2 regions of the Halomonas sp. 3H genome follow, and region 2 is predicted to be linked to the other one. Evidence: predicted binding sites of a transcription regulator. Region 2 holds the regulator's gene; the other holds the start of a gene.
What was found. The regulator FNR, encoded in region 2, switches genes on or off when oxygen is low (the NO sensors DNR and NnrR bind a similar motif). The targets are predictions, from matches to a motif close to TTGATNTANATCAA.
Positions count from the first base shown of each region.

Region 1: paaF (2,3-dehydroadipyl-CoA hydratase PaaF) is a predicted target of FNR. The motif match lies at 2,791-2,804, and genes of this name have one in related genera.

Region 1 is NZ_CP100360.1:79,744-89,095, forward strand. It holds gene paaH (3-hydroxyacyl-CoA dehydrogenase PaaH) at 1-1,006, opposite strand, end outside; gene paaG (2-(1,2-epoxy-1,2-dihydrophenyl)acetyl-CoA isomerase PaaG) at 1,126-1,917, opposite strand; gene paaF (2,3-dehydroadipyl-CoA hydratase PaaF) at 1,934-2,707, opposite strand; gene paaN (phenylacetic acid degradation protein PaaN) at 3,104-4,780, shown strand; gene paaY (phenylacetic acid degradation protein PaaY) at 4,792-5,406, shown strand; gene paaX (phenylacetic acid degradation operon negative regulatory protein PaaX) at 5,524-6,450, opposite strand; gene NFC98_RS00395 (DUF1566 domain-containing protein) at 6,595-7,104, opposite strand; gene NFC98_RS00400 (IclR family transcriptional regulator) at 7,101-7,943, opposite strand; gene NFC98_RS00405 (enoyl-CoA hydratase) at 8,049-8,834, opposite strand; gene serA (phosphoglycerate dehydrogenase) at 9,007-9,352, opposite strand, start outside.
Region 2 is NZ_CP100360.1:694,263-703,614, reverse strand. It holds gene NFC98_RS03365 (FixH family protein) at 1-346, shown strand, start outside; gene NFC98_RS03360 (heavy metal translocating P-type ATPase) at 378-2,858, shown strand; gene ccoS (cbb3-type cytochrome oxidase assembly protein CcoS) at 2,855-3,085, shown strand; gene NFC98_RS03350 (sulfite exporter TauE/SafE family protein) at 3,085-3,783, shown strand; gene hemN (oxygen-independent coproporphyrinogen III oxidase) at 3,881-5,272, shown strand; gene fnr (fumarate/nitrate reduction transcriptional regulator Fnr) at 5,395-6,138, shown strand; gene ttcA (tRNA 2-thiocytidine(32) synthetase TtcA) at 6,158-7,084, opposite strand; gene NFC98_RS03330 (3'-5' exonuclease) at 7,170-7,796, opposite strand; gene NFC98_RS03325 (putative nucleotidyltransferase substrate binding domain-containing protein) at 7,852-9,352, opposite strand, start outside.

The sequences.
Region 1 (9,352 bases), 610 kb from region 2:
CGCGACGCACCACCTCGACACCGGCGGCCTCGGCGCGGGCCACCAGCGGCGCGATGGCGCCGAGCTGGCCCTCGGCCACCAGCGGCGGCACCTCGGCCTCGATGGCGGGGGCGAAGTCGGGCGCGACGGAGGTGGCATTGTCACGATAGTCATAGAAGCCCTGGCCGCTCTTGCGACCCAGGCGGCCGGCCTCCACCAGCGCCTGCTGCACCAGGGAGGGCTCGAAGCGGGTGTCACCGTAGTAGGCGTCGAACACCGAGCGGGTCACGGCGTAGTTGACGTCGTGGCCGATCAGGTCCATCAGCTCGAAGGGCCCCATGCGGAAGCCGCCGGCCTGGCGCAAGAGGGCGTCCAGGGTGGCGGGGGCGGCGGCGCCCTCCTGCATCAGGCGCAGCCCCTCGGCGTAGAAGGGGCGGGCGACCCGGTTGACGATGAAGCCCGGCGTGGAGCTGGCGTGGACCGGCACCTTGCCCCAGGCCGCGGCGGTGGCATGGAGGGTCTCGGCGACCTCGGCATCGGTGGCCAGGCCCGAGATCACCTCGACCAGCTTCATCACCGGCGCGGGGTTGAAGAAGTGCAGGCCGGCCACGCGCTCGGGGCGCTCGAAGCCCGCGGCGATGGAGGTGATGGAGAGCGAGGAGGTGTTGCTGGCCAGCAGGGTGTCGGGGCCACAGAGGGCCTCCAGCTCGGCGAAGACGCCGCGCTTGACCTCCAGGTTCTCGACGATGGCCTCTACCACCAGGCGGCTGTCGGCCAGCTCGGCCAGGGTGGCGGCCGGGGTCATCCGCGCGATGATGGCGTCGACCTCTGCCTGGGCCATCTTGCCCCGGGCCACGCGCTTCTCGAGCTGGCGGCGCACGCCGTCGATGCCGGCCTGGGCGGCGCCGTCACGGTTGTCGTAGAGGCGCACCGGGTGGCCGGCCTGGGCCGCCACCTGGGCGATGCCGGCGCCCATGGCGCCGGCGCCGATCACAGCGATGATGTCGCGGGTTGCGAGGGCGGGCATCTCACTCCCCCTTGAAGCTGGGCTGGCGTTTTTCCATGAAGGCGCTGACGCCCTCGCGGTCTTGTTTCGGGCGGCGGTGCCCGGCGCCGGTCGCGAGGCAGGATTCGTAGGTGGGCATCTCACTCCCCCTTGAAACTGGGCTGGCGTTTCTCCATGAAGGCGGCGACGCCCTCGCGGTAGTCGGCGGTGCGGCCGGCCAGGCGCTGCAGGTCGCGCTCCAGATCGAGCTGGGCGTCGAAGTCGTTGTCGGCGCTGGCGTGCAGGGCGCGCTTGATCAGCGCCAGGCCGCGGGTCGGCTGGGTGGCCAGGTGGCGGGCCAGGGTGAGCGCCTCGTCCTGCAGGCCCTCGTCGTCCACCACCTTCCAGATCATGCCCCACTGCTCGGCCTGCTCGGCGCTGAGCTTGTCGCCCAGCATGGCCAGCCCCTTGGCGCGGGCCATGCCCACCAGGCGCGGCAGGCTCCAGGTGCCGCCGGAGTCCGGCACCAGGCCGATCCGGCAGAAGGCCTGGATGAAGCTGGCGGAGCGGGCCGCCAGCACGATGTCGCAGGCCAGGGCGATGTTGGCACCGGCGCCGGCGGCCACCCCATTCACCGCACAGACGGTGGGGAAGGGCAGGTCGCGCAGGGCGCGCAGCATGGGGTTGTAGCGCTTCTCGAGGGACTCGCCGAGATCCGGCGCCTCGGCGCCGGGGGCCACGTTGCGGTCGGAGAGGTCCTGGCCGGCGCAGAAGCCGCGGCCGTTGCCGGTGAGCAGCAGGGCGCGCACGCTGCTGTCCTGGCGCACGGCCTTGAGGGCCTGGCGCATCTCGGCGTGCAGCTCGGCGTTGAAGCTGTTGAGGCTGTCGGGGCGGTTCAGCGTGAGGCGGGCGACGCCGTCTTCCACGGTGTAGAGCAGGGGCGCTTCACTCATGATCGATTTCCTGTGTTCAGTGGCCGCTGAAGGTGGCGGGGCGTTTTTCCTGGAAGGCGCGGATGCCCTCCTCGCGGTCTTCGGTACCGGCCAGCAGCGTGAAGGCGTGGCGCTCGAAGCGCAGGCCGGTGGCCAGGTCGGTGTCCTCGGCCTTATGCAGCGCCTCCCGGGCCAGGCGCACGGCCAGCGGCGCCTTGGTGGCGATGGTCTCGGCGATGGCGATGGCGCGCTCCACGGTCAGCTCGGGCTGGGTGATTTCGCTGACCAGGCCCGCCTCCCGGGCGCGGCGGGCGGAGATCGGCTCGCCGGTGAGCACCATCTGGGTGGCCAGCGCCTTGCCCACGGCGCGCACCAGGCGCTGGGTGCCGCCGGCGCCGGGCATGATGCCCAGGTTGATCTCGGGCTGGCCGAAGCGGGCGTCCTCGCCGGCGATCAGGATGTCGGCGTGCATGGCGAGCTCGCAGCCGCCCCCCAGGCAGAAGCCGTTGACGGCGGCGACGATGGGCTTGCCGAAGCGGGCGATGGTGGCCCAGTGGCGCTGGCGGGGGTCCTCAAGGATGCCCACCAGGTCGCGCTCGGCCATCTCCTTGATGTCGGCGCCGGCGGCGAAGGCGCGCTGGCTGCCGGTGATCACCACGGCGCGCACTTCGGGGTCCTGCTCGGCGGTGGTGAGTGTCTCGGCCAGCTCCCCCAGCAGGGCGGTGTTGAGGGCGTTAAGCGCCTCGGGGCGATGCAGGGTGATGCGCAGCACCCCTCTCTGCGGCTCCTCGACGATCAGGTGATTCGGCATGGTGTCCTCGTCTTCGGCACGGGGTAGGCACGGCAAGGGCCCGCGGTCAGTGCGGGTGAGCCTGGGTCGAGTATAGGTTTTTTTTGATACGCATCAAATCGAATGGATTCGCCATGATGTATCGTTTATGCCGAAAGTCCTTAGGATTCGGCTTGTTTTTCAGGAGGTTGTGACGGCAAATCGCCCGCCCGTGAGGCGAGGTTATACCATGGTCGAAACCCGCCGATGGTGACGCGGTAATATACACTAACTATTTGATATTAATAAAACTTTATGGCTTGTCCCGAGCGCCCGGGAGCGGGCGTTGCGAGTCGGGGTTTGATGTTTTGTTACGCTATGGATAGTCTTTCTATCAATATCGTATCGAATACAGCCTCCCGCTGCGCAGGAGCCGGAATGTCACGACAAGCCCAGCAGTTGTTCGACCGTCACCGCGAGACCCTCGACCAGGCCGTCGAGGCCATTACCGCCCGCGGTTTCTGGAGCCCCTATCCCGAGAACATCAGGAAGTATCCGGAGGAGGCGGTGAAGGGGGCCTCCCGGCGCTTCGAGGCCCTGCTCAGGCGGCCCTTCCCCCTCAAGGTGCCGGCGGTGGCCGGCCAGGTGGGTGCCGAGGTCTCTCCCTACGGCTTCGAGCTGGGCGTGACCTATGACCAGCCCGAGCAGGGCGCGCTGATCGCGGCGATGCAGGCGGCGATGCCCGCCTGGCGCGACGCCGGCGCCGAGGCCCGGGTGGGGGTCTGCCTGGAGATCCTGGCGCGCCTGAACGCCATGAGCCCGGACATCGCCCAGGCGGTGACCCACACCAGCGGCCAGGCGCCGATGATGGCCTTCCAGGCCGGCGGCCCCCACGCCCAGGACCGCGGCCTCGAGGCCGTGACCTACGCCTGGCAGGCGATGTCCCGGGTGCCGGCCACGGCCAGGTGGGTGAAGCCCCAGGGCAAGCATGACCCCCTGGTGCTCGACAAGCGCTACCACATCGTGCCCCGCGGTATCTCCCTAGTGGTGGCCTGTTCCACCTTCCCCACCTGGAACACTTACCCGGGCCTGTTCGCCAGCCTGGCCACCGGCAACCCGGTGATCCTCAAGCCGCACCCGGCCGCCATCCTGCCGGTGGCCATGACCGCCCGGGTCGCCCAGGAGGTACTCGAGGAGGCCGGTTTCGACCCCTGCCTGGTCAGCCTGGTGCCGGATACCGCCGAGGCCCCGGTGACCAAGACGCTGGCTCTGGAGCCGGCCGTGAAGCTGATTGACTTCACCGGCTCCAACGCCTTCGGCGAGTGGCTCGAGCAGAACGCCACCCAGGCCCAGGTCTTCACCGAGAAGGCCGGCATCAACACCGTGATCATCGACAGCGTCGAGCAGATCAAGCCGGTGGCCCAGAACCTGGCCTTCGCCCTGAGCCTCTACGCCGGCCAGATGTGCACCACCCCCCAGGCGATCTACGTGCCGAAGGAGGGCATCAGGACCGCCGAGGGCCGGCTCTCCTTCGACGAGGTGGCCGGCGCCCTGGCCAGGGCCGTCGAGACGTTCCTCTCCGACAACGACCGTGCCTGCGCCGTGCTGGGGGCCATCCAGTCGCCCGCCACCGCCGCCCGCATCGACGCGTGCCGCGGCCTGGGCGAGGTGCTGCTGGACAGCGAGCCCCGCGAGCACGCCCAGTTCCCCCGGGCGCGCATCCACACCCCGCTGCTGCTCAAGGTGGATGCCAGCCAGCGCGACGCCTTCGGCGAGGAGCGCTTCGGCCCGATCAGCTTCGTGATCGCCACCGACAGCACCGCCCACAGCATCCGGCTCGCCCGCGAGGTGATCGGCGAGAAGGGGGCCATCACCCTGGGTGCCTACACCACCGACGAGGCCGTGGCCGAGCAGTTCGAGCAGCTGGCCATGGCGGTGGCGGCCCCGCTGTCGCTGAATCTGGACGGCGGCGTCTTCGTCAACCAGTCCGCCGCCTTCAGCGACTTCCACGCCACCGGCGGCAACCCGGCGGCCAACGCTTCCCTGTGCGACCAGGCCTTCGTGGCCCGTCGCTTCGTGGTGGTGCAGAGCCGTCGCCACGGCCAGCCTGACTGAGGAGACACGAGATGCCCTGCTATCGACTCGAGGGGGTCACCCCGGTGGTGCACCCCACCGCCTATGTACACCCCACCGCGGTGCTGATCGGTGACGTCATCGTCGGCCCGGGCTGCTACGTAGGCCCCGGCGCGGTGATGCGCGGGGACTTCGGCCAGCTGGTGCTGGAGGAGGGAGCCAACCTCCAGGACACCTGCGTGATGCACGGCTTCCCCGGCTGCGTCACCCGGGTGGAGAAGGATGGCCATATCGGCCATGGCGCGGTGCTGCACGGCTGCGTGGTGGGCCAGGACGCCATGGTGGGCATGAACGCCGTGGTGATGGACAACGCCGTGATCGGCGCCCGCTCCATCGTCGCCGCGGCGGCCTTCGTCAAGACCGGTTTCGAGTGCCCGCCCCAGTCCCTGGTGATGGGCGCGCCGGCTGCGGTCAAGCGCGAGCTCTCCGACCAGGAGGTGGCCTGGAAGCAGCAGGGCACCCGCGAGTACCAGCGCCTGACCGAGCGCTGCCGCGACAGCCTGGAGCCCTGCGAGCCGCTGGCCGAGCTGGAGGCCGACCGGCCGAGGTTGAACGCCGGCGATACCCAGCCCAAGCAGCAGACCCTGGGCCAGCAGAACCGGTCATGAGGTGACGGGACACGCCGGCGTTGCCGGCGGTGACAACGCAAGCGCCCCCTGCCATGAGCCATGGCAGGGGGCGTTCTCGTGTGGGGTCGGCCGGGCGCAGGCGCCGGCCAAAAGGCCCTACTCCAGCCCGCCGAAGCGCCGGTAGAAGCTGGGGCCGGGGGCGGGCAGCGGGCCCTCGGCGGTCTCCAGGTGGCGGTCGAGCCAGTTCTCCGCGCGGCGGTAGATCATGCGGTAGATGTTGCGGCACAGCTGGTGGGCGTTGCGCCCCTCCCAGGCGGTGGGCAGGAGCTCGTCGGGCAGCTGGGGGTCGCGCAGCTGCACCCGGCGATACTCGTGGATCAGCAGGGTGCGGGCGATGAAGCAGGCCTCCTCGTCGAGGTGGTTCTCCTCGTTGAGCGCCTTCCACAGCGGGCGGAACAGGGTCAGGAAGCGCTGGTAGTGCTCGGCCAGCTCGTCGAGGTTCCAGCTCTCGCGCACCTGCAGGCGCAGCGGCTTGCTGGCCAGGGGTTCCAGGGCCTCGGTCTGCAGCACGATGGCCTCGTCGGCGGCGCCCAGCTCCTGGAGGGCGGCCATGGCCTCGCTGCGGCCGAGCATGGGGTGGGCGAGCAGGCCCGGGGCGAAGTGGCCGAAGCCCAGCCACTCGAGCTCGTCGCGCACCTTCTGGCGGCGGGTGCTGTCCAGCTGGCTCAGCAGCACCAGGGTCCACTGGCCCGACCAGGGCGCCTGGGCGCCGTGGTAGACGCGCTTGAAGGCCTGCTCGAAGCGGCGTCGCCCCGGCCCGCTCAGGCTGTAGTAGCTGCGCCGGCCGACCTTTTCCCCCTGCAGCCAGGTCTCCCGGGTCAGGCGGTAGACCGAGGTGCGCACCAGCCGTTCGTTGATGCCGATCGGCTCCACCAGCTTCGACAGGCTGCCCAGCCAGACGGTGCCGCCGCGGGGCACGATGGCATCGCCGTAGACGGTGATGATCAGCGAGCCGGCGCGGATCGGGCGGCGCTGCTGGAAGTCATCGATGAGGGCGGAGACGCATTCGGTGGCGGATGACATGATACGAACCGGTTCCCTCTCTACAGGAGTTGCGAAGGGCCCTCGCCTCGAGGGCGTCCGGGCCATGGCAGCCGAATGTTACGGTTGCCCAGGATTTTACCACAGGAAACGTATCAGGTTGCCTCGTGCCATCGGAGGAGGCGCTCAGGGCGTGCGGCAGGTGGGGGAAGGCGCCTCGACGTCATGATCCATCACCAGCCTGAGGTAGAAGCTGCCGCCCATGTTGCAGCGGGTCCTGCCCGCCCCGGCGAAGTCCACGAAGCAGTCCTGCTGGGAGTGACCGCCGGCGCTGGCGTCGGTCCAGTACCAGCCGGCCGGGGTGTCCGGAAAGGCGACGGTATCGATCGCCTTTCCGTGCTCGGCGGGGTTCGGCTGGCGCAGCGCGTTCAGCTCGTGGAAGCGGGGGAGCCGCCAGGGGCACGCCCGGCTGTGCCGGGCCCTGGCCTCGGCTCGGGCCTCCAGGAAGGTCATCCGAGTGGCTGTCCCCTGGCAGCGTTCGTCGGCAAAGGCCTGCCCCTTGCTGCAGCGCTGCCATACCAGTGACTGCGCCGCGTCGATGACCCGATCTCCCTGCGGGAGCAGGTCGCCCTGGGCCGTGGCGGTGAGCAACACCGCCCCGGCCAGCAGGGGCAGCCGGCAGGCGAGACGCGTCATGGCCCCGGGGAGGCGGGCGGTTCCGGCACCCGCCCGCCCAGCAGGGCGGTGATCTCGGTGGCGGTGGTGCGCACCAGTTCGCCGAGTTCGGGGAGCCGCGACTCGGGGATGCGTGCCTTGGGCCCCGAGACCGAGATGGCGGCCAGCGGGATGCCGTGCTCGTCGTGGATGCAGGCGGCCACGCACTGCAGGCCGATGGCGTGCTCCTCGCGGTCGCAGGCGAAGCCCTGGCGACGGATCTCGGCCATTCCCTCGCGCAGGGTCTCCGGCGTGTGCAGGGTGTTCTCGGTGACCCGGGCGAGGCCCTGCTCGGCGAGGATGCGCTCGAACTCGTCGTCCGGCAGCCAGGCCATCAGCGCCTTGCCCACCCCGGAGGCATGCAGCGGGGCGCGGGAGCCCAGCCGGGTGATCATGCGCATCATCTGCGACGATTCGCTCTGGGCGAGGAACACCGCCGTGCCGCCGTCGCGGATGCCCAGGTTGGCGGTCTCGCCGGTCAGGGCGGTGAGGCGGCGCAGGAAGGGGCGGCTGGTGGCCACGAAGTCGCGGGCCTCGAGGAAGCTGTTGCCGATGCGGAAGGTCTTGACGTCGATCTTCCAGACGCCGAGCTCGCTGTCCTGGGTAACGAAGCCCTGGCTCTGCAGTGCCTGCAGCAGGCGATGGGTCGTCGAGGGCGCCAGGTCGGCCTGCTCGGCCACCTCGGAGAGCGCCAGGCCCCCGGGGCTGGCGGCCAGGCGCTCGAGCAGGTTAAGCCCGCGCACCAGTGACTGGCTGTGGCCGCTGGCCGACTTCCCTGATCCGGCGGGGCGGCCCGCCGTCCTGCGCTTGACTTCACTCACCCGGTCTCTCCTCGTGCCGCGTTGGTACGCCAGCGGACAGGATACCGTGTCGCCACGGCCCTGTCTCGGTTGCGGAAATGGCTTCCATTGCCCGTGGCAGGCGCCTCAGCGGTCCCGCCATTGCGGGGCACGCTTCTCGATGAAGGCGTCGATGCCCTCGCCGGCGTCCTCGGCCATCATATTGCAGGCCATCACCTCGCCGGCGAAGGCGTAGGCCTCGTCCAGCGGCATCTGCAGCTGGCGCTGGAACATCGCCTTGCCGGTGCGCACCGCCACCGCGCTCTTGGCGCAGATGCTGGTGGTGAGCTCGGCCACGGCGGCGTCGAGGGCCTCGTCGTCGGCAATCCGGTTGACCAGTCCCCAGTCGCGGGCGGTCTCGGCGTCGATGAACTCGCCGGTGAAGAGCAGCTCCATGGCGCGCTTGCGGGCCACATTGCGCGACAGCGCCACCGCCGGGGTAGAGCAGAACAGCCCGGCGTTGATACCGGAGACGGCGAACCGCGCCGAGCGCGCGGCCACCGCCAGGTCGCAGCTGGCCACCAGCTGGCAGCCGGCGGCGGTGGCCAGCCCCTGGACCCGGGCGATGACCGGTACCGGCAGCTCGACGATGGCCTGCATCACCGCGCCGCAGCGGGCGAACAGGGTCTGGTAGTAGGCCTTGTCGGGGTTGTCGCGCATCTGCTTGAGGTCGTGGCCGGCGCAGAAGGCTCGCCCCTCGGCGGCGATCACCACGCAGCGAACGCCGCCGTCGTCGGCCAGCCGTGCCAGCTCGTCCTGCAGGGCCTCCAGCATCTCCTCGGAGAGGGCGTTGAAGCTTCCGGGGCGGTTGAGGGTCAGGGTGGTCACGCCGTCGTGGTCCTGGCGCAGCACGGGGGCGGTCGGGTCGGTCATCGGTCTCTCCGGTCGGTTCGGCAGACGTCAGCCTAGCGCCTGTGGCGGCGCTGTCGTGCGGGGTGCGACCAAAGGAGGGGAGGCGTGCCGATTGGGCCGGGGAGGTCCGGACGCGAAGGGCCGCCGTGTCGTGGCGACACGGCGGCCCCGGGCGGTGCGGCGGCGAGGGGGGTTACGCCGCGCTGTTGGTCTCGGAGTAGAGCACGCGGACCTTGAGGGTGTGCTCGACCTGGCGCAGGGCCTCGAGGGCCTGGGGGCCATAGGCCTTGTCCACGTCGATCACCACGTAGCCGACCTTCTCGTTGGTCTGCAGGTACTGACCGGAGATGTTGATGTCATTCTCGGAGAGCACCCGGTTGATCTCGGAGAGCACCCCCGGCACGTTGTCGTGGATGTGCAGCAGGCGATGCTTGTCCGGGTGGGCCGGCAGGGCGACCTCGGGGAAGTTGACCGAGGTGACGGTGGTGCCGTTGTCGGAGTAGGTGATCAGCTTCTCGGAGACCTCGATGCCGATGTTC
Region 2 (9,352 bases):
GCAGGAGCGCGCCGCCAACCTGGGCCTGACTGCCCGGCTGCGCCTCGACCCGCTGACCAGTGACGTGGTACTCGACCTGGAGGGCGCCGAGGACTTCCCCGAGGCCCTCGACCTGGAGCTGATCTTCCCCACCCAGGACGACCGCGACATCGAGCTGACGCTGGAGCACGTGCGCAATGGCCGCTACCTGGGCCAGGCGCCGGACAACCTGCGTTACCGCTGGTACCTGCAGCTGCAGCCGCGGGGAGACGCCCCCGAGTGGCGCCTGGTCGGCGAGGCCCGCTTCCCCGACGAGGGCGAGATCCCGCTGACGCCGGGCCGCGCCGCGGCCTCCAGCGACTCGTGATCGCCTCTCCGTTCGCGGGCCCGCCGAGTCGATGAGCGCGGACACCCCGACAGCGGTCGAGGACGGCTGTTACCACTGCGGGAGCCGGGTGCCCGACGGGGCTCCCTGGTCGATCACCCTGGACGACGCCCGCCACCCGCTCTGCTGCCCCGGCTGCGAGGCGGTGGCCCACGCCATCGTCGACGGCGGCCTGGCCAGCTACTACCGCTTTCGCACCGAGCTTCCCGAGCGCCCGGACGACCGCCAGTCGGCCCGCGCCGAGACCTGGGCGGTGTTCGACGACGCCGGCCTGCAGCGCCAGTTCGTCCACCCCGAGGCCGACAGCGACCGGGTGCATGCCACCCTGGCGGTGGACGGCATCACCTGTGCGGCCTGCGCCTGGCTGATCGAGCACCGCCTCAACGCCCTGCCGGGGGTCGACTCCAGCGCCGTGAACCTTACCCACCACCGGGTGCGGGTCAGCTGGGATCCCGAGGCGATCAAGCTGTCGCGGATCCTGGCCGAGATGGCCGCCATCGGCTATCAGGCCCAGCCCTACGAACCCGATGAGGCCCAGGCGCGCCTGCAGCACGAGGAGCGCATGAACGTGCGCCGCCTGATCATCGCCGCCGTGGGCATGGCCCAAGTGATGATGTTCTCCATCCCCATCTACGTGGCCGGCCCCGGCGAGATCAGCGAGGACTTCCATGCCCTCTTCCACTGGCTCTCCTTTGCCCTGGCGACCCCGGTGGTGTTCTTCTCGGCCATGCCCTTCTTCCGCAACGCCCTGCGCGACCTGCGCACCCGGGTGCTGGGCATGGACGTGCCGGTCTCCATCGCCATCGGCGGGGCCTACCTGGCCAGCAGCTACGCGGTGCTCACCGACACCGGCGAGGTCTACTTCGACTCGGTGGCGATGTTCACCTTCTTCCTGCTCTTCGGCCGCTACGTCGAGGCCCGCGCCCGGCGGCGCAGCGGCCACAGCGGCAACGCGCTCTCCGGCGCCCTGCCGCTCTCGGCGATCCGCCTCACCGACGACGGCGAGGAGCGCATCCTGCCGGCCAGCGAGCTCGCTGCCGGCGACCGGGTGCTGGTCAAGCCCGGCCATGGGGTGCCCGCCGACGGGGTGATCGAGGAGGGCGAGTCGAGCCTCGACGAGTCCATGCTCACCGGCGAGTACCTGCCGGTGACGCGCCGGGTCGGCGACGGGGTCACCGGCGGCAGCCAGAACGTGGAGAGCCCGCTGGTGGTGCGCGTGACCCACGCCGGCCGGGATGCCCGGGTGGCCGGCATCGTCGACCTCACCGACCGCGCCTTCGCCAGCCGCCCGCGCCTGGCCCAGATGGCCGCGCGCATGTCGCACCTGTTCGTGCTGCGGCTGCTGTTCGTCACCCTGGGCGTGGCCACGGTGTGGTGGTTCATCGACCCGTCGCGGGTGCTCTGGGTCACCCTCTCGGTGCTGGTGGTGACCTGCCCCTGCGCCCTGGCCCTAGCCACGCCGACGGCCCTGACGGCCGGACACGGCCAGCTGCGCCGCCGCGGCGTGCTGGTGACCCGGGCCAACGCCATCGAGGCACTCTCCCAGCTCGACCGGGTGATCCTCGACAAGACCGGCACCCTGACCACCGGACAGATGGCGCTGGTGGAGACCCGCCCCCTCGGCGCGCTGGCGGCCGACCGGGCGCGGGTACTCGCCGCCGCCCTGGAGGCGCGCTCCGAGCACCCCATCGCCCGCGCCTTCCACCCCTACCGCCTGGCCACGGTGGCCGCCGACGCGGTCGCCAGCCGCACCGGCCAGGGGCTGGAGGGCAACATCGAAGGACGACGCTGGCGGCTGGGTAAGCCTGGGTTCGCCGCGCCGGACCACCCCCTCGAGGCACCCGGTGACGGCCAGTGGCTGCTGCTCACCGAGGAGGGCGAGCCGCGCGCCTGGTTCGCGCTGCAGGACCATGTCCGCGAGGACGCCGCCGAGACGGTCCGCGCCCTGACGGCCCTGGGCCTCGAGGTGGAGCTGCTCTCCGGCGACATCCCCCAGGCGGCAGGCGAGCTCGCCGGGCGCCTCGGCATCACCACCTGGCGCGGCGCAGCCAGCCCGGAATGCAAGCTCGAGCGCATCCGCGAGTGCCAGGCGGCCGGCGAAAAGGTCGCCATGGTGGGTGACGGCATCAACGACATCCCGGTACTGGCCGGCGCCGACGTGGCCATCGCCATGAACGGCGCCACCGACCTGGCCAGGACCAGCGCCGATGCCATCTTGCTCAGCCCGCGGCTGATCCGTATCGTCGAGGCCATCGAGATCTCGCGGGCCACCCGCCGGGTGATGCGCCAGAACATGGTCTGGTCGGTGTGCTATAACTTCTCGGCCATGCCGCTGGCCGCCATGGGCTTCGTCCCGCCATGGCTCGCGGCCATCGGCATGTCGGCGAGCTCCCTGGTGGTGGTGGGCAATGCCCTGCGCCTCAACCGCTTCCGCAGCCGGGCCGCCGAGCCCCGGCAGGCCGTCGCACCGGCCCCACAACGGGTGAACGCATGAGCATCCTCTACCTGCTGATTCCGCTGTCGCTGATCCTGCTCGGCCTGGCCGTCTGGGCCTTCTTCTGGGCGGTGAAGAACGACCAGTTCGAGGACCTGGAGGGGCCCGCCCACCGCATCCTCTTCGACGAGGACGAGAACGACCTGCCCCCCGATGAGCGCCGGCGCCGCCGCGAGGTTCGCCACGATGCCGACAGGGACGACCCGGGGCCGGGCGACTCCCGCTGATGGATCCCACCGGACTCGGCCTGCCGCCGCTCGCCGCGGCCTTCGTCTTCGGCCTGCTCGGCGGCGCCCACTGCATCGGCATGTGCGGCGGGATCATGAGCGCCCTGACCTTCGCCGTGCCCCCCAGCATGCGCTCCCCGGCGCGCCTCTCCGGGCTGCTGCTCGGCTACAACCTGGGCCGCATCGCCAGCTACATGGTCGCCGGGGCCCTGGTGGCGGGCCTCGGCACCCTGCTCACCCTCACCCCGGCCACGCGGGTGGTGCTGCAGCTGTTCGCCGCGGTCATGCTGATCCTGATGGCACTCTATATCGCCGACTGGTGGAAGGGGCTGCTGCGAGTGGAAGCCGTGGGCCGGCGCCTGTGGCGCCACCTGGAGCCGGTGGGTCGGCGGCTGATGCCGGTGGTCAGGATCCCCCAGGCCGTGGCGCTGGGGGCGGTGTGGGGCTGGCTGCCGTGCGGGCTGGTCTACTCGATGCTGGCCTGGAGCCTGGCCATGGCCGACCCGCTGAGGGGGGCCGCGCTGATGGGCGCCTTCGGCGTCGGTACCCTGCCGGCCCTGCTGGCCACCGGGCTGGCGGCCCGCCAGCTGGGGGGCCTGATCAGACACCGCGCCACGCGCACCCTGGCCGCGCTCTCGATCATCGCCTTCGCCCTGTGGCAGCTCTGGCAACTGCTGCCCGGCGCGGCGCACGGCTGAATTCCCGGCTATTCCACCCGGGATTGACGCAGCTCAACGCCGACCCTGCCGCCTCCCCGCTAGCATACAAGGCACATCCACCGCCGGGAGTGCCGCCATGCCCGCCCATGCGAAGACCGCGACTCGCGTCGGGCCATCACGCACCGACCGCGCCCTGTCGCGCCTGTGCCGCCATGACCTCGACGGCCCCCGCTATGTCACCTACCCGCGGGTGGCCTGCTTCGGCGACGGGCTCACGGCGGACGCCTTCGCCGCGGCCCTGGAGCGCAGCAACCACGGCGGACGCCCGCTGTCGCTGGACGTGCAGCTGCCCTTCTGCCGCCAGGCCTGCCGCTTCTGCGCCTGCCACAGCATCGCCTCCCGGGACAACCGCCAGGCCGAGCCCTATCTCTCCCGGCTCGACCGCGAGATGGTACTGCTGACCCGCCACCTGGCGACCTCGCGGGAGGTCCAGCGGCTGCACTGGGGCGGCGGCGCGCCCACCTTCCTCTCCCTGAACCAGATGGGGGACCTGTTCGACCGCCTGGATGCCCGTTTCGGACTCTCGGGCTCACGCGAGCGCGACTACAGCATCGAGGTCGACCCGCGGGAGGCCGATGTCTTCACCCTGCGCCACCTGCAGGCGCTGGGCTTCAACCGGCTGAGCCTGGGCGTCCAGGAGCTCGACCTGCGGGTGCAGAAGGCGATCAACCGGATCCAGCCCCGGGTGCTCACCGAGTCGCTGGTCGACGAGGCCGAACGGCTGGGGTTCCGCTCGCTGAACCTGGACCTGATCGTCGGCCTGCCCCTGCAGACCCGCGAGAGCTTCGCCGAGACCCTCGACCAGATGATCGCGATGGCGCCGCCGCGGCTCTCGCTCTATCGCTATTCGCACCTCCCGGAACGCTACCGCGCCCAGCAGCAGATCCGCGCCGAGGACCTGCCGTCACGGCAGACGCAGCTGATGATCCTCCTCGACGCACGGCAGCGGCTGGAGGCCGACGGCTATGTGGCCATCGGCATGGGCCAGTACGCCCGTCCCGGGGACAGCCTGGCCATCGCCCGGGCCAATGGCACCCTGAGGCGTGACCCGCTGGGCTACACCCCTCACGGCCCGGCGGACCACATCGGCCTGGGCGTGGCCGCCGTCAGCCAGCTGGAGGAGGTGCTGGCCCGCAACCCGGAGAGCCTGGCCGCCTACGAGGCCGCCCTGGACGCGGGCCGACTGCCCACCTCGCGGGGCATCCGCCTGACCGCCGACGATCACCTGAGGGGCGACGCCATCGAGCGGCTGCTGTGCGGGATGGCGCTGGACCTCGAGACCCTCTCCACCGCTCACGGCGTCGACGCCGAAGCGAGCCTGGCCGATGCCCTGCAACGCCTCGAGCCCCTGCGCCGGGACGGGCTGCTCGAACGCCACGGCAGCCGGCTGGTCGCCACCGCTGCCGGCGAGCTGCTGATCCATCGGCTGGCCATGGCCTTCGACGCCTACCCTCCGCCGGGCGCCTGAACCGGCAGCGGGCGGGACCCGCTGCCGGCCGGGCGGGGCAGCTACCTCCTTAGGGGTGGTTTGCCCTGACCGCAGTTTCCTCCATAATGACCGGCATGATCACGATCAAGGAGGAGTCGGCCATGCCGGATACCCTGACCGGCCGGCGGCGTTCCCTGCTGCACGAGACCCGTTGCCAGACCTGCAGCCTGAGTTCGCTGTGCCTGCCGCTGGCGCTCGAGGTGCAGGACATGGACCAGTTCGACGCCATCATCCGCCGGCGTGCGCCGCTGAAGAAGGGCGAGACCCTGTTCCGCCAGGACAGCCCCTTCACCAGCGTCTTCGCGGTCCGCTCGGGCAGCCTCAAGCAGGTGACCACCGAGGGCAGCGGCGAGGACCAGCTCACCAACTTCTACCTGCCCAGCGAGCTGGTGGGGCTCGACGGCATCGACGAGGCACGCTACCCCGGTACCGTGGTGGCCCTGGAGACCACCACGGTCTGCGAGATCCCCTTCGACCGTCTCGACAGCCTCTCCGAGTCGCTGCCGGAGCTGCGCACCCAGCTCTACCGCAGCATGAGCAAGGAGCTGCGCGACGACCGCCGCATGATGCGGCTGCTCTCGCGCAAGACCGCCGACCAGCGGCTGGCCAGCTTCTTCGCCGGCCTCTCCGACCGCTTCCGGCGCCGCGGCTACTCCCCCTACAGCTTCCGCCTCTCCATGTCCCGGGCCGATATCGGCAACTACCTGGGGCTCGCGGTCGAGACGGTCAGCCGTATCCTGGGCCGTTTCCAGAGCCAGGGCCTGGTTGCCGTCTCCGGCCGCGAGGTGCATATCCTCGACCTCGAGGCCCTGACCCAGGTCGCCGAAGAGGAAGGGGCGAAGTAGCGCCGGGCGCGCTCGGCGCTTATCGCTCGTTCAGAATATCGATGCGGTTGGCCAGCAACTGCTGCTGCTTCTCCTCCAGCCCGGCGAAGTCGAACAGCTCACGGTCGGCCAGCTGCGACGGCGCCACGTTGGTCACCGCCTTGAACATGCTCTCCAGGCGACCGGGGTGCTTCTTCTCCCACTCGGCAAGCATCTCCTTGACCACCTGGCGCTGCAGGTTGGGCTGCGAGCCGCACAGGTTGCAGGGGATGATCGGGAACTCCATCAGCCGCGCATACTCGGCGATGTCCGCCTCGCGGCAGTAGGCCAGCGGCCGGATCAGGATATTCCTGCCATCGTCGGAGAGCAGCTTGGGGGGCATCGCCTTGAGGCTGCCGCCGAAGAAGAGGTTGAGGAACAGCGTCTCGAGAATGTCCTCGCGATGGTGCCCCAGGGCGACCTTGGTGGCGCCGATCTCCTCGGCGAAGCCGTAGAGGGAGCCGCGACGCAGCCGCGAGCAGAGCGCGCAGGTGGTCTTGCCCTCGGGCGTCTTCTCCTTGACCACCGAGTAGGTGTCGCGCTCGAGGATGTGGTACTCCACGCCGATCGACGCGAGGTACTCGGGCAGCACGTGCTCGGGGAAGCCGGGCTGCTTCTGGTCGAGGTTGACCGCCACCAGCGAGAAGTCGATGGGCGCATTGCGCTGCAGGCTGCGCAGGATCGACAGCAGGGTGTAGCTGTCCTTGCCCCCCGACAGGCAGACCATCACGCGGTCGCCCTCGTGGATCATCCCGTAGTCGATGATCGCGTTGCCGACCTGACGCCGCAGGCGCTTCTGGAGCTTGTTGAACTCGCGCTTGGCGCGGGCATCCAGGGCCTCGAGGGTCGATGAGGCCGGTTCGGCCGGCGCGGCGTCCCGGGAAGGGGAAGCCGAGGTGGGGGGATCGAAGATCACGGCGTCTTGCATGGTCGTAGGCGCTGCCAGAGCGGACGGAAATTGACGGGCGCCCATCCTACCACCGCCGCCGGCACGAGGCGACGCCCTCCCGACGTCAGGAGAACAGGCCGGCCGGCTGCGTCGCGCGATCCAGCCTCAGGTACATCAGCGCCGTGGTCACCGCATCGCCCAGCGCCGTATGGCGTCCCATGACCGGCACCCCCAGCAGTTCGGCCACCCGCTCGAAGCGCGGCAGCGCATCGACCTCGGGATGGCGGCGACGCAGCCGGCGGGCGTAGCTCTGGGCCACATCGATGGTGGCATTGGGCAGGTCGAAGCCGAAGCGCGGCCGAAGCTCGCGGTTGAGGATGGCCAGGTCGAAGTCCAGGCACCACCCCACGATGGGCCGGTTGCCGACGAAGTCGAGCAGGCGGGCCAGGGCGGCCTCCATCTCCTCGCCGCCGTCCAGGTCGATGCCGCGCAGGCCATGGATGCGGATCGAGTCGCCGGAGAGGCTGGCGGGACGCGCCAGGCGCAGGTCCAGGGAGTCGCTGGTCAGTACCCGGTCGCCGCGCACCTTCACCGCTGCGATCGAGACCAGCTCCGCGGTGCGGGTATCCAGCCCGGTGGTCTCGGTGTCGATCACCACCATCTCGTCACCGGTGTAGGGGTGGAACAGCCAGGCGTAGTCACCGTTGGCGTGTCGTCGACGGTCGGCGGCGCGCCGCAGGGCCTTGATCATGACGGGGTCTCCTTGAGTCGTTGTCGTTGTCGTTCCTTCGGACGTCGCCTCGGCGTCACGAATACTCCAGATGGAAACGGTGGGAGAGGCGCTGCTTGAAGTCCTTGACGATATGCAGCGCCTCGCGCAGCAGGTCGCGCTCCAGGGACGAGAGCTCCTGGACCACCACCCGATCGGGCTTGCGGCTCGCCGCCTCGCCGTCCAGCCCCGCCAGCTGCTGCTTGAGGCGCAGCTCGGTGAACAGCGACAGCGCCTCGCCCAGGTCCTCGGCGAAGCTGGCCTCGAGCCTGCCATCCGCCGCCAGGGCATCCAGGCGTTCCAGGGTCGAGGTCGGCCGGATACGCCGTTCCAGCGCCATGGTCCGCACCCCGTGGACGATCGGGAAGATGCCGCCCTTCTTGATGTCGATGCCGTGCTGCGGCTTCTTCAGGGAGCCGAACAGGGTCAGCGGGGTCGAGAAGCGCAGGGCGGTGCGGGCGAAGTAGGAGAGCAGCAGCTCGTCGCGGGAGCAGCGTTCGAAGAGCTCCTCGCGTACCCGGTCGAGCAGGGCCGGGTTGCCGGCCACCGCATGGGAGTCGAGCATGATGGCCAGCTTCATCAGGCTGTCGCCATCCCGCTTGCCGGCCCAGCTGGCGATGCGCGCGCGCCACTGGCTCTCGGTGCCCACCCACTCGGGGTTGGAGACCATGATGTTGCCGGGACAGGGCGGGTAGCCGAGCTCGATGAGGGTCTCGGTCAGCCGCTGCATCTGCTCGCCACAGTCGGGCCAGTCGAGGCCGTCGGCCAGGATCAGGCCGTTGTCCTGGTCGGTCTTGAGGATCTGCTCGCCGCGCCCCTCGCTGCCCATCACCATCAGGCAGCTGTCGCGGTGGTAGCGCTCGTCGATCAAAAAGCCCCAGGCCTTGTTCATGATCCGGCCGTTGAGGGCGGCCAGCAGCCCCATGGCGAAGCGCAGCTTGACGCCCTGGGCCATCAGCGCCTTGACCAGCTCAGGGGTGCGGCGGCTGGCCGCCGCCAGCGCCTCGAGGCTGTTGGCCTGCTCGACCTGCAGGCTGACCACGTAGCTGCGGCTGGAGAAGTAGCTGAGCACGTCGGTCAGCTCCACCACCCCGACGGGGCGGCGCTGCTCGATCACCACCACCCGCTCGACCTTGTGGCGGGTCATGATGACCAGCGCCTCGAAGAGGTACTGGCCGGGGGAGACGGTGATCAGCTCGGCGCTGCCGATCCCCGCCAGGGGGCTGTCTCGCCCGCGCTCCTCGAGCACCAGGGCATTGAGCAGGTCGGTCTTGGTCACCATGCCGGGACCGGACTCGCCCTCCACCAGCAGGCTGTCGGCATGGCGCTCGTTGATGGTGGCCACGGCCTCGCCGATGGTCATGGCCGCGGGCACCAGCAGCGGCTCGCGCATGCACTCGTCGACCCGGGCCAGCATGAAGCCTGCCATGGTCACCCCTCCCTCGGCACGCTGTTCGGTCAGCAGGCGCGCCTTGTGGGTCAGGGTCTGGCGGAAGAACTCGGCGAACGGCGGATAGTCGTCGCACAGCGCCAGGAAC